DNA from 2 places in the Paenibacillus sp. IHBB 10380 genome. Region 2 is predicted to be linked to the other one. Evidence: riboswitches for the same ligand, from Rfam matches in the RefSeq annotation. Region 2 holds a riboswitch; the other holds the start of a gene.

Region 1 (7,385 bases), 2.6 Mb from region 2:
TTGAACAGAATCACTATACGGATTGGCCGAAGGAAGAGAAGCTGTTGACTCTTTGTGCTGCACTCTTGCATGATTTGGGACATGGGCCTTTCTCTCATTCTATAGAAGAAGCTTTTCATATGAATCATGAGGATTGGACTTGCCGGATTATTATGGGGAATACTGAAGTACATGATATTCTACGTGAGGTAGATCCTGAATTGCCAGCGAAGGTGGCGTCAGTCATTGCCAAAACATATGATAAGCCCATTGTTGTTAATCTGGTATCCAGTCCACTAGATGCGGATCGTATGGACTACTTGCTGCGTGACGCTTATTATACAGGTGTAAATTATGGTACGATCGATGTTGACCGAATTATAAGGCTGTTAAGGCCTTACCAAGATCGGATTGTTGTAAAAGAGTCAGGTATGCATGCAGTGGAGGATTATCTCATGTCACGCTATCAAATGTACTGGCAAGTATACTTTCATCCGGTGACTCGCAGTTCGGAAATTTTACTTCGTCAAATTTTTCGTCGGGCGAAAGAACTATATAGGGGCCAATTCCAATTTAAATTTATGCTAAAACCACTACAAGGGTTGTTTGAGGATAATGTGACTGTGGAGTTATACCTTCAAATGGATGAATCACTCCTTCAGACTGCATTTATGCAGTGGATCGGGGAGGAAGATGACATACTGAGTCAGCTTTGTAGTCGCTTTATAAACCGCAGGCTTTATAAATATGTGGAATTGGAAACTTTGGATAAGGATATGATGAGTGAAATTAAGCTGGAATTTCAAAAAGCAGGTTTAAATCCCGATTATGATCTCGAAAGTGATTTCCCCACGGATCTCCCTTATGATGTTTTTCATCCGGGCGACGAGGCTAGTCAGAAACAAATTTTGCTATTGGATCGACAAGAACGGTTACTGGAAATTTCTGAAGTGTCGGATATTGTACGTTCTATAAGTGGACTGCATCGGGGGAACAAACACCTCTATTATCCAGAAGAGAAGCTTAAAGCGGCATTACCCATGTTCTCACCTGCGGTTGCTCGTATATTCAAGTCATAATATTATATTTATTAATCATCAAGTGATCGACAAGAAGGGAGTTTTTTAGAATGATGTTATTTGATACACACACGCATCTCGATGCACCGCAATTCGACGAAGACCGCGAAGAGGTCATAGCGAGTGCGTTAGAAGCGGGAGTAAGCAAAATGATTAACGTAGGGTTTAATCGAGAAACCATTCCTACGACAATGAAATTGGCTGAGCAATATGATTTCATTTATGCGGCAGTGGGCTGGCATCCTCAAGATGCCATTACCATGAAGGAAGAAGACATGGCGTGGATTGCATCCTTATGCAAACACGATAAAGTGGTGGCCATCGGCGAAATTGGTCTTGATTATTATTGGGATACCTCTCCCAAGGATGTTCAGCACCGTGTATTTCGTCAGCAAATCGGACTAGCTCGGGAGCTTAATATGCCGATTGTCATTCATAATCGGGATGCTCACGAAGATGTCGTCAGAATTTTGCGTGAGGAGAAGGCAAGTGAAGTTGGTGGTGTTATGCATTCTTATTCAGGTAGCTGGGAAACTGCTAAAAGTTGCTTGGATATGGGATTTCATTTATCCTTCGGCGGACCGATTACGTTCAAGAATGCGAAGCAGCCAAAAGAGGTCTTACAACAGGTGCCTATGGATCGATTATTGATCGAAACGGACTCCCCGTATTTGACGCCGCATCCATTTCGTGGAAAGAGAAATGAATCTGCGCATGTAAGATTAGTTGCAGAGGCTGCAGCCCAAATTAAAGGGGTTGACATCGAAGAGTTGGCCCAAATAACTACCCGAAACGCACTGGAACGATTTGGAATTTTGTAAGAAATGGAGAAAAACAGGTGTAAAAACGAGTAAAAGCGAATGATTAAGGTTTTTTAACCATATTAAGCGAGAATATTACATTATTTTAACCATTTATTCAGATTTACGTGGTTGATTACTCCTTTACAACATGCATGTAAACAGGATATCATCTTTTCAGTGGTATGAGCTGCTCTGTATTAGAACAGCAATATTTCCTGAACCAGTCTCGCTGAATCTCTTTGTATAAGAGAACGGGGAAACCAATATGACCAGATACTTCACAAAATTGTGTTGATGGCATATATGATTTCTTTACTAGGGTCTAGGGGTGAATTTGAGGGCGTGCGCCATGAGCGGATGACCTAAGATAGGGCGGCTCTCTTTCGTCCAAACCCGACAGCTAACCTCGTAAGCGTTATGAAGAGAGGCAACCTCGTGCATACATTTCCCATTGTTCTAACAATTGCGGAAGCCACGAAAGAGTTCCTCTAACTCTTTCTTTTGGCTTCTTTTGTTTTAGAATAAAGGTAATGATGTCATCATACTGTTGTTTAACAGGGGGTGACAAACATGTCGGGCAGACGGGTACATGATGCAGGACAGTATTTTATGTTAAGAGTCCTGTAAAAATTTAAATATAGTCACGTCAATTACAATCATGCGTTATCTTAGACGGCGAGGCTATGAAGGAGGATCGGAAAGTGGGCGGTTTTCAACAAGAAGAAACCCATGATTCACCATCATCCAGCATGACTTACGCATTGCGATGGAGGCATGAGTATTTAAGTAAGATCTCACTTGCAGCTATTATTTCAATCGCGATCACTCTTATGATTTTGCTGCTTGTTAGTTTTCAAGCGCGCAAACAAGTGTATCTGGTGGTAGATGGTCAAGTTAAAGCGGTGGAAACAAGTCGGACAATACTTCAGGAAATGCTGGATGAAGAGGCTATAGTACTGAAGCCAGAAGATCAAGTTTCCATGCCTTTGAACGGTTCACTTGTAGACGGGGATAAAATAGTAATTTCCCGTGCAGTTAAGATTCAAGTGACAGCAGATGGTCGAACGAAGACTAGATTTACAACTAAGAGCACAGTGAACGGTGCTATGAATGAATTAGGACTTTCACTAGAGAGCGATGATAAAATATTTCCTTCTCTGACCTCATCGGTCACAGATAATATGAACATTAAGATCGTTCGGATCAACAAACAGACTGTACAACGCACAGAGAAAGTACCTTTTCGGACTATTAAAACAGCAGATGCAACGGTCTTGAAGGGCAATATCAAAGTGGTACAGAAGGGGCAAACCGGAACGATCATTCAAAATATCGAGAAAATATACCAAGACGGCAAACTGGTGTCTATGCGTATGATAGGCAAAGAAGTACAGGCCAAGACACAGCATAAAGTGATTGCGGTAGGAACGAAGGTAGAAGCTCCTAAAGCAGTTGTGGCTCAAGCTAAGGTTAATTCTAAGAGTTCAATAACCAAAGTTAGCTCCAACAATCAGGTAAGTAAGGCTGGTGTAGATTTTACTTACAAGAAAGTACTAAATAATGTATCTATGACTGCCTATTCATCACAGGAGCCTGGGATTGGTACACGTACTGCTTCGGGCACTCGTGTAACGGAAGGACGTACAATTGCTGTTGATCCTAATGTGATTCCATTAGGTTGGTGGGTTTACATTGAAGGTATGGGCTTCCGCCGTGCAGAAGATACGGGCGGTGCCATCAATGGAAATAAGATCGATATGTACTTTGATTCTCTACAGAATGCACGTAACTTCGGTCGTAAATCAGGAAGAACAGTATATGTGATCGGACCTGTAAAGCCAGAGCTTAACTAATCTGCTTTAGGTTTTACAACAGCTTTCTAATGCTATAATATTAAGGTCATTGTTATGTCATGCTAAGAAGAGGTGTATTCCTCTTCTTTTTGTTGTTGTCTTGTCCAGGGAGGAATATTCGAATGATTAAAGAAATTATCGTTGTGGAAGGTCGCGATGATACAACAGCTATTAAAAGAGCGGTAGATGCAGATACTATTGAGACGGGTGGTTCAGCTATAAATGCCCGTATTCTACAACGAATTGCTCTAGCGCAAGAGCGTAGGGGCGTTATTGTATTAACAGATCCGGATCACGCGGGAGAGCGTATTCGCAAAATTATTACGGCGAAGGTGCCTGGATGCAAGCATGCATTCATTCCTGAAGCTGAGGCGACAAAAAAAGGTGATATTGGGGTTGAGAATGCCTCACCTGCAGCCATACAGCATGCATTAGCTCGAGTACATACCTCATATGAGGGCGCAGAGAGCTTAATTGATATGGAGGATCTAGTACAAGCAGGTCTACTTGTTCATCCCGAAGCATCCGCACGCAGGATGGCTATGGGCAACATTCTCGGGATTGGGTATTGTAACGGCAAGCAATTTCTTAAGCGCTTAGCTATGTTTCAGATTACGCGCGATGAATTTGTGTGTGCCCTCGCCCAAATAGAAGAGGGAGGTTAAATCATATGAATGGTATAGATGATATCGCTACACCACGGCGAACAAAAGAGATCATTCGGCGGCATGGGTTTTCTTTTAAGAAAAGCTTGGGTCAGAATTTCCTGATTGATCAAAATATATTAACTAAAATTGTAAATGCGGCAGAACTAGACTCCACTAAAGGGGCTTTAGAGATTGGTCCTGGTATTGGAGCACTTACGGAAAAGCTGGCACAGGTAGCAGGCACGGTTACTGCAGTGGAAATTGATCGCCGTCTTATTCCCATCTTGCAGGAAGTGCTGGAACCCTATCCGCATGTTCAGGTACAGCAGGCCGATGTACTGGAAGTGGACTTACAGGAATTGTTCCAGACTCAATTCAGCGAGGTGTCCAAGGTGAGCGTAGTTGCTAACTTACCTTACTATGTTACTACCCCGATCTTGATGAAACTACTCGAGGGAAAGTTGCCTCTAGAGCATATCGTTGTCATGATTCAGAAGGAAGTTGCTGAGCGAATGGCTGCTTCTCCAGGGAGTAAGGAGTATGGCAGTCTTAGTATTGCGGTTCAATATTACAGTGAGCCTGAGCTCATCTGCATCGTTCCCAACACGGTGTTCATTCCTCAACCTAATGTGGATTCGGCGGTTATCCGTCTTACAGTGCGGGAGCATCCACCTGTAGATGTGAAGGATGAGAGACATTATTTCGATGTGGTGCACTCTTCCTTCGCACAGCGGCGCAAGACCATTTCTAATAATCTAAAGAGTCGCTTTACACCCGAAGAAGGTCGTGAACGGATTGATGCTCTACTGGAGCAGGCCGGAATTACCCCTTCACGACGCGGGGAAACGCTTAGTTTACAAGAGTTTGCTACACTTAGTAATGTCTTGTTAGAAGCAGGTATTCACTAAATACCTCAAATTTAGATGAACCAATAAGAGCATTCGCCCATACCATGGGGTAGGGGTGATGTTCTGATGAATTTAGGAGACTTAGTCGTACGGAAATCGTATGGTGGAGATATTGCATTCCGTATCGAGGATTTACGGCAGAACTTCGCTGTACTTAAGGGGACGGAATTTAGGCTACTTGCGGATTCGCCGCTGGAGGACCTGGTAGCAGTTCCATATCCACCCGCTAATGAGAAAACACAGAGGGCACAAGTGAAGGCTACTGAGTCAATGTCGTTTCTTCAGCTTGATCAGGAGAGACAGACAGTGCGAAACCAAGCTCAAATGAATGGAGAATGGGATAAATCTATAGAGCCGTCTTATTTCGAAGTGCCAGGTAAGGTGTTGCATTTGGATGGTGATCCTAATTATCTCAAAAAAAGTCTGCATGTGTATGAACAGCTTCGTGTGCCAGCAGAGGGTCACTATGTGAGGGAAGCGGGAATGGCTGAGGCTCTATATAGGCTATTGCCTAAGGTACAGCCTAACGTTGTCGTTATTACGGGGCATGACGGTGTGTTAAGGCACCCACAACCAAGGGACCTCTATAGCTTAAACAGTTATAAAAATTCTCAAAATTTCGTTGCAGCTATTCAAATCGCTCGTCAATATGAACGGCACTTAGACGCATTGACGATTATTGCGGGAGCATGTCAATCACATTTCGAAGCCCTACTTCAGGCAGGAGCGAATTTTGCTAGCTCACCTGGACGAATTCTCATTCATGCGCTTGATCCGGTGTATGTGGCAGCTAAGGCGTCCTTCACCTCTGTGAGAGACACCATTAACATGAATGATATCCTTAACAATACAATCAGTGGCAGCCAAGGTGTGGGCGGCATTGAGACAAGGGGAAGCTATCGAATAGGTCAACCACGTCTTCTTGATTTATCTACGCTTAAGGTTACACCAGCGGCCATTTAGAGGGCCGGCGCTTGTGAATATGGAAGTGAATTGAAATTTCGTAAGCTGGGATATATTCTGGAAGAAATATAATAAAACCGCTAAATCAAACCATTGATTTAGCGGTTTTATTGTTGAAATAGGCTGTATTTTCCCCGTAAATATAGGCGCTAAAAAAAATCGTTGACAATTTATTTTTACTGCTGATATAATTAATGTTTTATTTGACAACCTTTGATAAGTTCGTTATAATGGACAAGGAAAGAGGTGGTCGTTAGAAATGGCTAATAATTCGCTGTTAGAAATTAAACACAGTTTAGATGCTCATGTAGGCCAGAAAATTATGCTACGGGCAAACGGCGGTCGCAGAAAGACTGTCGAGAGAACTGGTGTTTTGGAAGAAACGTACCCTTCTGTTTTTATTGTAAAGCTTGATCAGGAACAGCAGACTTTTAAACGTGTATCTTATAGTTATGCAGATATCCTTACCGCTTCGGTGGAAGTGACAATCTGTGGGAATAACGCTGAGATCGTTATTGAGCATATCAAAGTATAATATAACTAAAATAAAGACAGAACGGTCCTCTCTATGAAGAGGGCTGTTTTTTTGTCCTAAATATGGCGAAAACAAGAAAGTATGAGAAGCAGTGTAAGGCATCATAATAAGAGGGATCATCCGTGCAATCATCCCAGAGGAGGACTGCTTATGAGTCGCAAGAGACGTAGTGTCATGTCAGAGGAACTTAAGAATGAGCTTGCGAAGGACCTTGGATTCTATGATACCGTTCAGCAAGAGGGCTGGGGTGGGATTAGGGCTAAGGATGCAGGGAATATGGTGAAGAGAGCTATAGAGCTTGCAGAGAAAGCAGCAGCACGCAATCCTGATTAAGTCAGACCTTGATTCGGAGACCCGCCCATTAGGGAGGGTCTCCGTTTTTTAGAAAAATAAGCAGCAGAGTATAGTGTAAACTTATACTTCGCTGCTTATTTTTCTAAGGAGAACGATTACCGCACTTTAAGAACGGCAATGTTGTTTCTTCTTAAATAAGCAAATAAGAGTGTATTCTGGTGCGGTGTTATATTCGGAATGACTTGACAGACACAGTTTGGTATAATGTTTGAAGTTATCATGAGGGAAAAGTTGAGGGTGGGTGAAACGCCTTGAAAATTTATG
Region 2 (7,385 bases):
CTGTAATCAACCGGTGAGTATGGTTCTTCGTATAGATTCGCCTCACTTTAGACATCAAGGAGACTCTTGTCCAAGTGCTCAAAATTTTGAGCGTTACACGAATCGCGTTCAGGCCGTCGAAGAACCGACCAAACATCGCGCCGGTCGCGCTATCCTACGTACGTATTTAGAGGGGCAATTAAAACCCTACTCGGTTGTCGTACAAGATGGGTACCTAATCCGGACGTTGCTTAAGATGGTTCCAGATTTTATTTTAACGTTCCCAGACGGAACGAATTGGTCGATTGACTACGTCACGGGATCGCGGCAGGACGAGTCATATCACAACTACATTCAAAAACTCTCAAAGACATATCGTGCAGCAGGATTCAAACCATTTTTCTTCATTGATTCCTCATGGCTTGCGGAAGTTCCGGATTGCTCGATCGTCTCTTTCTATAAAGCGGAACAGCAGATGACAACAAAAAGCGAAACAGATCTGCAATGGAGTGCTTTTGTTTCAGAGTTTATCAGTGCCATTGGCAAACCATTTGTTTTACGGGAATGGTTTGGTGTGCGGAATTACTTTGGTCATGATGCAATCCAAACGAGCGATGTGTTTAGCCTTGCGTATGTCGATCTTGGAGCGGGTAAGGCCTTCATCCAACGATTGGTGGTTGATGAGATGTAGGGCATGGGCTAGCTCTGGTTTTCTTTATACAACACCATCTGACGTAACTCAATCTATCCAAGATTACAATATCAAAACAAGTTCTACCAGCTCAAATGTGTTTAAATTTTACTCCTCTGCGGGTAAAAAGGCAACAGTAGCAGGATTACCTGTTTACACTTTTGAGACTAATGAAATCACACTAAAGTAGTTACTTCTAATTAGAAGGGATGAATCTATGAAAAACGACTGGAAAATTTTACAGATTTTAATCATCATACTCATTATATTTAATGGGTATGATGATTATATGAAATTTATTACTAGCGATGAATCCATTCGTTTTCCATTATTGATATCCTTTATCCTTGCCATTGTCACATTGATCACAGGTTTGTTTTTCTTTCTAGGAAAACAAAAGGCAGGAAGACTCTTAGGTGTACTATTTTTTATACACGCTGGATTGATGTTAGGTTATGTGATAATCGCAGTACCTTATTTTTCTAGCATTTGGTATTTAGTAATACTAAATCTGATTTTTGTATATTTAGAAATACTAGTGGGGAAGAACTTAGTCAAGAAGACAGATTCTCGTTAATGAGAGTCTGTCTTCTTTATTATTAGATATTTTAAGCTCTAAGTAGGTAACGAAAACCAGTAGGTATAGCCATCATTAGTAAGTATTCTTAGAATCTTAAACAAAAATACCAATTAGAGAAGCGCACTATCACCCAATAAACGGGGATAGTGCGTTTTCTTTAATATATACAAGTAGATTCCCTAAAAGATCATATAAAAAACTCCAATCTCGTACACCAAATCAACCAAGGAAGCGTTGCAGCACACTATATAGATGGAACAGAATATAATAATTACCTAGAGCTACTTAAATCTTCGCCTAGCACAATAATTTCGGGCATACTCGGGATGATGGTTTCAGCAATCATTAATTAATTTAATTAGTCGCGTTAATTCAAGTCATATAATTGTTCCTTTAGGCTATCACTGATACAATATGGTGAAGTATTAAATTTTAAGGAGTACACCTAAATGATCGTTAAGCCATACCGGATCGGTATTATCGATATCGGTTCCAATTCCATTCGATTAGTTATTTATGATACGACCCCCGAAGGGGGCTACAAAGTGGTTAAGGAAATAAAACAGGCTGCTCGATTAAGTGAAAAGATTAGTGCTCAGGGTAGACTGGAAGAAAAGGAACTATGGTCAATCATTCCGATTCTCAAACAGTTTAAACAGGTCTGTACCACATTTGAAGTTGAACAGATTCGTGCGGGTGCGACAGCTGCGATTCGCAATGCACCTAATGCTAATGAAATCATTGAATTTCTCTCTAGAGAGTCAGCGATTGATATTAAGATCATTACGGGCGAAGAAGAGGCATATTTCGGATTTCTAGGGGTTATTAACTCTTTTGACATTCAGGATGGCTTTGTTGTTGATATAGGTGGAGGGAGTACAGAAATCACCCTGTTTCAAAATCGTAGATACCAGAATAGCATTTCTTTACCTTTTGGAGCTGTCAATACGAACGTTAAGTATGGTAATAATGGGAACTGGGACGAGGAACAAATTCATGAGCTACGCACTCATGTACTGGAGAAACTTCAACAAATTAGTTGGATGAAGTCAAGACCAGATTTACCTGTGTTTGGTTTGGGTGGAACGATTCGATCGTTGGGTAAAATCGATCAAAAGAATCGTCATTATACGATGCCTAATTCTCATAACTATGTGATGGATACGGAACAAGTAAATCATATGTATGAGATGCTTCCCAGCATTCCGTTCGAGAAACGTAAGCATGTGGATGGACTTTCTAAGAGTAGAGCGGACATTATCGTCTCGGGGCTAATCATATTTCATACCGTATATCATTATATTCAGGCGAATCGATGTCTCATTAGTGGAGAGGGACTTCGCGAAGGTATGTTGCATGATTTGATAGATCCTGAGGGAGCGGTGAAGCCTAGCGCATTGGAGTACAGTATTAAGACCTTACTGACCTTTGAAGCAGAAGTGTCACGGAAGCATTTGAATCATGTATATGGGCTTGTACAAGTGCTATATGAAGCGCTTCAGGATGGAAGACAGCAGGAGGAACACCAGAAGCTGTTATATGTCTCATCGATGTTATATCGTATTGGAGGACACATTAATTATTATCAATATAATCGGCATACACAGTATTGGCTGATGAATGCTTCAATTAGAGGTCTAACCCATCGAGAGATTATTCTATGTGCGTTAATTGCTTCTTATAATACAAAAAGTCGGAAGCAGAAATTATCCCAAAAACATAAGGATATATTGCTAACTTCCGACGAGGAATGGATTCATAAGTTAGGATCATTGGTGCAACTTGGTATTGCTCTAGATCAGAGTGAGACACAAGCTGTTCAATCCATTCAAGCTAATCTTAACGACAAAACCTTATATCTTACCGTTGTTAGTGATGGGGAGACATGGATTGAACGAGAAGAAATAGAAAGTGCCATGAAAGTGTTCAAGAGTGCATGGGACCTGAAAATGAGAATTGATTACTCTTCCATTTTTTAACATTCAATGCTTCGAACTGGCTCCTAAAGGGAGCCAGTTTTTCATCTGCGAACTCATAATTCCCATTGTTTTGAAGAAATCTAGCCTTCACATTATCCTTAAGCGACAGGTCAAGAATTTGGACGATCAAATTACGAATATGCTCATCATACACAGGACACATCAACTCAATACGTCTAGTCAAATTTCGTGTCATCCAATCTGCGCTAGAAATCCATATTTCGGGATTGCCACCGTTCTCGAAATAATATATTCTCGTATGTTCGAGAAATCGGTCTACAATACTCCGAACTGTAATTCGCTCACTTAAATTAGGAACTCCGGGACGAAGACAGCATACCCCACGTATAATCAGATCAATTTGAACACCAGCTTGCGATGCGCCACACAGTTCGTCAATCATTTCCTGATTAGATAATGAGTTCATCTTCGCAATAATTTTTGCAGGCCTTCCTGCTGCTGCGTGCTTGGATTCTCTCTGCATAAGCATGGAGAGGCTATTACTCATGTTAGACGGTGCTACTGTTATGGCATCCCATTCATGATTGGTTGAGTAGCCTGTAATTTGATTAAATAATTCAGAAGCGTCCAGACCGATAAGATGATTGGATGTAAACAGACTTAAATCCGTGTATACCTTAGCGGTACTGTCATTATAATTTCCTGTACCTACATGCACATATCTACGTAATTCACTGCCTTCCTGACGGACGACGAGTGTGACTTTGGCGTGCGTTTTTAGACCCACTAAACCATATACGACATGACAGCCTGATTTCTCAAGTTTGCGTGCCCATGCGATATTCCGTTCTTCATCGAATCTCGCCCTTAGCTCCACTACGACGGTAACCTGCTTGCCTGATTCAGCAGCGAAGGCTAGAGCTTGAATCAAGGGAGAGTTACCGCTCACACGATACAGGGTCATCTTGATTGCCATGACATGCTCATCCTCAGAAGCTTGAATAATGAAATCGGTCACCGAGTCGAAAGATTCATAAGGATGATACACAAGCACATCACGTTCGTGTAACACTTCGAAAAAGTCTTCATTCTCGTCGAATTCCAGCGGATACACAGGTTCGATCGGTGCATAACTTAATTTGGGATACCCCTTCAAAGATCCCGCGAAATTACGGAGAAAGCTTAGATCTAAAGGACCTTCAATATCAAATATGAAATCAGTGATTTCGAATTCTGTTTGTAATTGACTTAGTGCATAAGGATGTATCCCTTTTTGAACCTCCACCCGGACTGGAGCTCCCCATCTTCGTTTACGGAGTTCTTTTTCGATCTCCTCCAGCAAGTCTTCCGCACCTTCCTCATCTATCGTGAGATCGGAATTACGAGTGATTCGGAACTCGTGAACAGCGACAGGCTCATATCCACTGAACAAGGTATGAATATGCTGTTTAATAACCTCTTCTATAAAAATAAACTGGCGCTTCTTGCTGTTTGTACGATGGGGAAGTGGAATACATCTAGCAAGGTTAGATGGAATTTGTAAGATTGCGAAATAGGGATCCTCTTCCAAGCTATCCTTTCGATTAAGCACAACGGACAAATATACATACTGGCTGTGAACGAGCGGGAAAGGTCGGCTCTGGTCAACTGCCATGGGTGTTAACACAGGGAAAATAATATCTTGATAATAATGTTCCATGGCCTGTTTCTGGGCGATATTCAAATCTTCATAGCTAGAAAAAACAATGCCTTCTTTGTTTAATTGTCTAGAAATATCACGAAAAGTTCGGTATTGCTCGCTAATCATTTTGGATATCCGTTTCATTAGGCGTTTGTATAATCCTGAAGGGGTGTAACCTGTAAAATCCTTCTTGGTATAACCTGCCCTAATCTGATCTTGAATACCTGCGACTCGAACACTCATGAACTCATCTAAGTTAGTGGATACGATAGCTAGAAATTTAGCTCTTTCCAGAAGCGGATGATCAGCATCCTGTGCTTCTTGAAGAACACGCCAGTTAAATTCAACCCAGCTTAAATCACGGTTTAAGTAGACGGACGTTGTTGTGCGGTTTATCGTTTTTAGGTCTTCCATCATAGTGCCTCCAACAGGTTCATTCATATGTTTTTTTTAGTATCTATATTATTCTACTATATTTTGGTATCACAATTGTAAAATCAATGTTAAATATGATTAACGCTGTGTAAAGTACTCCTTTTAGTGTATGAAATAGTCACTTCAAAAATAATAAAAATCATAAAAACATCAAAATGGTAACAATTTCATGTGTAATAGTTACAAAGTTGTGATATATTCATACATGCCAAAACTTTTTGATTACAAAAAAGTGTGGGGGACTTATTGATGGAGCATAGGACGATGATACATCGTTACCTGTATCCTTGGGGTGAATCGCGCATAGTGCGTGTAGGGTAAACTTCCTTACCCAAACCCGACAACTAACTCCGCAGGCATATAAGGAGGAAATATGAAGAAATTTAATACAATCAAAATTATGACAGCCATTATAGGCATTACACTAGCTGTGCAAGCCGCTCCGGTTCATGCGGATAAGATTCATGTTGCAACCGATGGAGATACTTTTTATAGTGTTGCTAGGGAATACGGTGTAGACATGAATAAAGTGATTAAAGCCAATCCTAAGGTGAGTGCCACGAATATTTATGGAGGCATGAATCTCAACATTCCAACATCTACTCAGGCTGTTGCTTCTGCCGCGACTCCAATCACAGCGAAACAAGCTACTACAAATACAACAGGCGTTCTTAACGTCATACCCGAAGATCGTAAGGTTGAAGCATGGGGCAAAGTATTTAACTATTCTAAGACGATCGATGTGAAAGCATCTGCATATTCTGCTGCTGTAAGTGAGAATGGGAAGTGGGGCGCAGTTGATTATTTTGGTAATCCACTAGAACTTGGTACTATAGCTGTAGATCCAAGTATTATTCCTTTAGGTACGAAAGTGCTAGTAACGGGACATAGTCATTCAGGTCTTCCTAAACAAGCGTTTGTGGCTACAGCAAGAGACATTGGCTCTGCTATAAAAGGCCATCGAATTGATATTTTTATTCCCGGAAGCCAAGCTTCTGTACGTGATTTTGGATACCAGGAAATTGAGCTGTATCTCATTAAATAAAAACTTAATTCAGAAGAGCCTTTCTCGATCTTTCGAGAGGGTTCTTTTTACTTGTTCATCGGGATATGAAGCATCTCAGCCACGGTAACAAACGTATAGCCTTTATTTTTTAATGTCTCAATGATCTCAGGAAGAGCTTCAATGCTACCGTTTAGATTAGAACCTACTCCACCACCAGCATGCTGGAGAATAATAGAACCAGGACCTACAGAGGACAGTATGTTTTTCTTGACTTGTTCTTTGTCGAGACCTTTCCAATCTAAGGAATCTACGTTCCAGTTAATCACTTTATACCCGTTTTTTTTTGCCCATTTCAGCTGAGATTCTGTGATATCACCGTAGGGTGGTCTGATAAACCTAGGGCTGTATCCTGTAATATGTTTGATAATGTGTTCTGTTTTTAGAATCTGATCTTGAAAGCTATCGAACGATAGTTTACTGAATTGAGGGTGGTTATAAGAATGGTTACCTATAATATGGCCTTCTCGATTCATTCGAGCCACAATCCCTGGATACCGCTTTGCTCGTTCACCAATGACAAAAAAAGTTGCCTTCACATGGTACTTGGCTAACACATCCAACACTTTCCCTGTAAACCTTGGATCTGGAGCATCGTCAAAAGTAAGTGCGATTTGTTTGGTTCTTGCGCCCTTTGTTTTGATCGTCTCGGGGTATTTATGATATAGCTGTCCTAAGGATGATATTTTTTTATCTCTAGCTGACTTTTTATCACGATCAGAGTTTACAGGTACTGAAGTGGGAGGTCTTTCTTGTGATACAGTTGGCTCGGAAATATGTAAAGTCGGTTTTGCTAAAGTCACTTCGCACATAGAAAGAAGAAGAACTATACAAATAAATAACCTCCTAAGCATAAATGATGATCTCCTTTGTTATGTAAGTTTGGTAAGACAATATCTCTTTTGTTATTTCCTAAGGAGGCGTCAATTATGCTTATACATTTGAATAGGTCTTTATTTATTTCATAAAGTTAGATGATATAATAATAATTAGGGGGAGGTATTCAGTGAAGTTAT

Evidence for each region. Region 2 has a riboswitch for cyclic di-AMP ahead of UB51_RS07610 (3D domain-containing protein). Riboswitches for the same ligand answer to the same signal wherever they lie in the genome.
Region 1: another riboswitch for cyclic di-AMP. It lies ahead of UB51_RS22245 (resuscitation-promoting factor); the one in region 2 lies ahead of UB51_RS07610 (3D domain-containing protein).

What each region holds. Positions count from the first base shown of each region.
Region 1 covers NZ_CP010976.1:4,903,880-4,911,264, forward strand. Annotated here, with positions in the region: gene UB51_RS22235 (HD domain-containing protein) at 1-1,058, shown strand, start outside; gene UB51_RS22240 (TatD family hydrolase) at 1,109-1,879, shown strand; cyclic di-AMP (ydaO/yuaA leader) riboswitch at 2,079-2,291, shown strand; gene UB51_RS22245 (resuscitation-promoting factor) at 2,563-3,714, shown strand; gene rnmV (ribonuclease M5) at 3,837-4,379, shown strand; gene rsmA (16S rRNA (adenine(1518)-N(6)/adenine(1519)-N(6))-dimethyltransferase RsmA) at 4,385-5,269, shown strand; gene yabG (sporulation peptidase YabG) at 5,336-6,232, shown strand; gene veg (biofilm formation stimulator Veg) at 6,492-6,767, shown strand; gene UB51_RS22270 (small, acid-soluble spore protein, alpha/beta type) at 6,918-7,100, shown strand; gene ispE (4-(cytidine 5'-diphospho)-2-C-methyl-D-erythritol kinase) at 7,373-7,385, shown strand, end outside.
Region 2 covers NZ_CP010976.1:1,777,532-1,784,916, forward strand. Annotated here, with positions in the region: gene UB51_RS07590 (hypothetical protein) at 1-670, shown strand, start outside; gene UB51_RS07595 (hypothetical protein) at 888-1,247, shown strand; gene UB51_RS07600 (Ppx/GppA phosphatase family protein) at 1,700-3,229, shown strand; gene ppk1 (polyphosphate kinase 1) at 3,177-5,288, opposite strand; cyclic di-AMP (ydaO/yuaA leader) riboswitch at 5,503-5,680, shown strand; gene UB51_RS07610 (3D domain-containing protein) at 5,680-6,351, shown strand; gene UB51_RS07615 (polysaccharide deacetylase family protein) at 6,399-7,223, opposite strand; gene UB51_RS07620 (hypothetical protein) at 7,376-7,385, shown strand, end outside.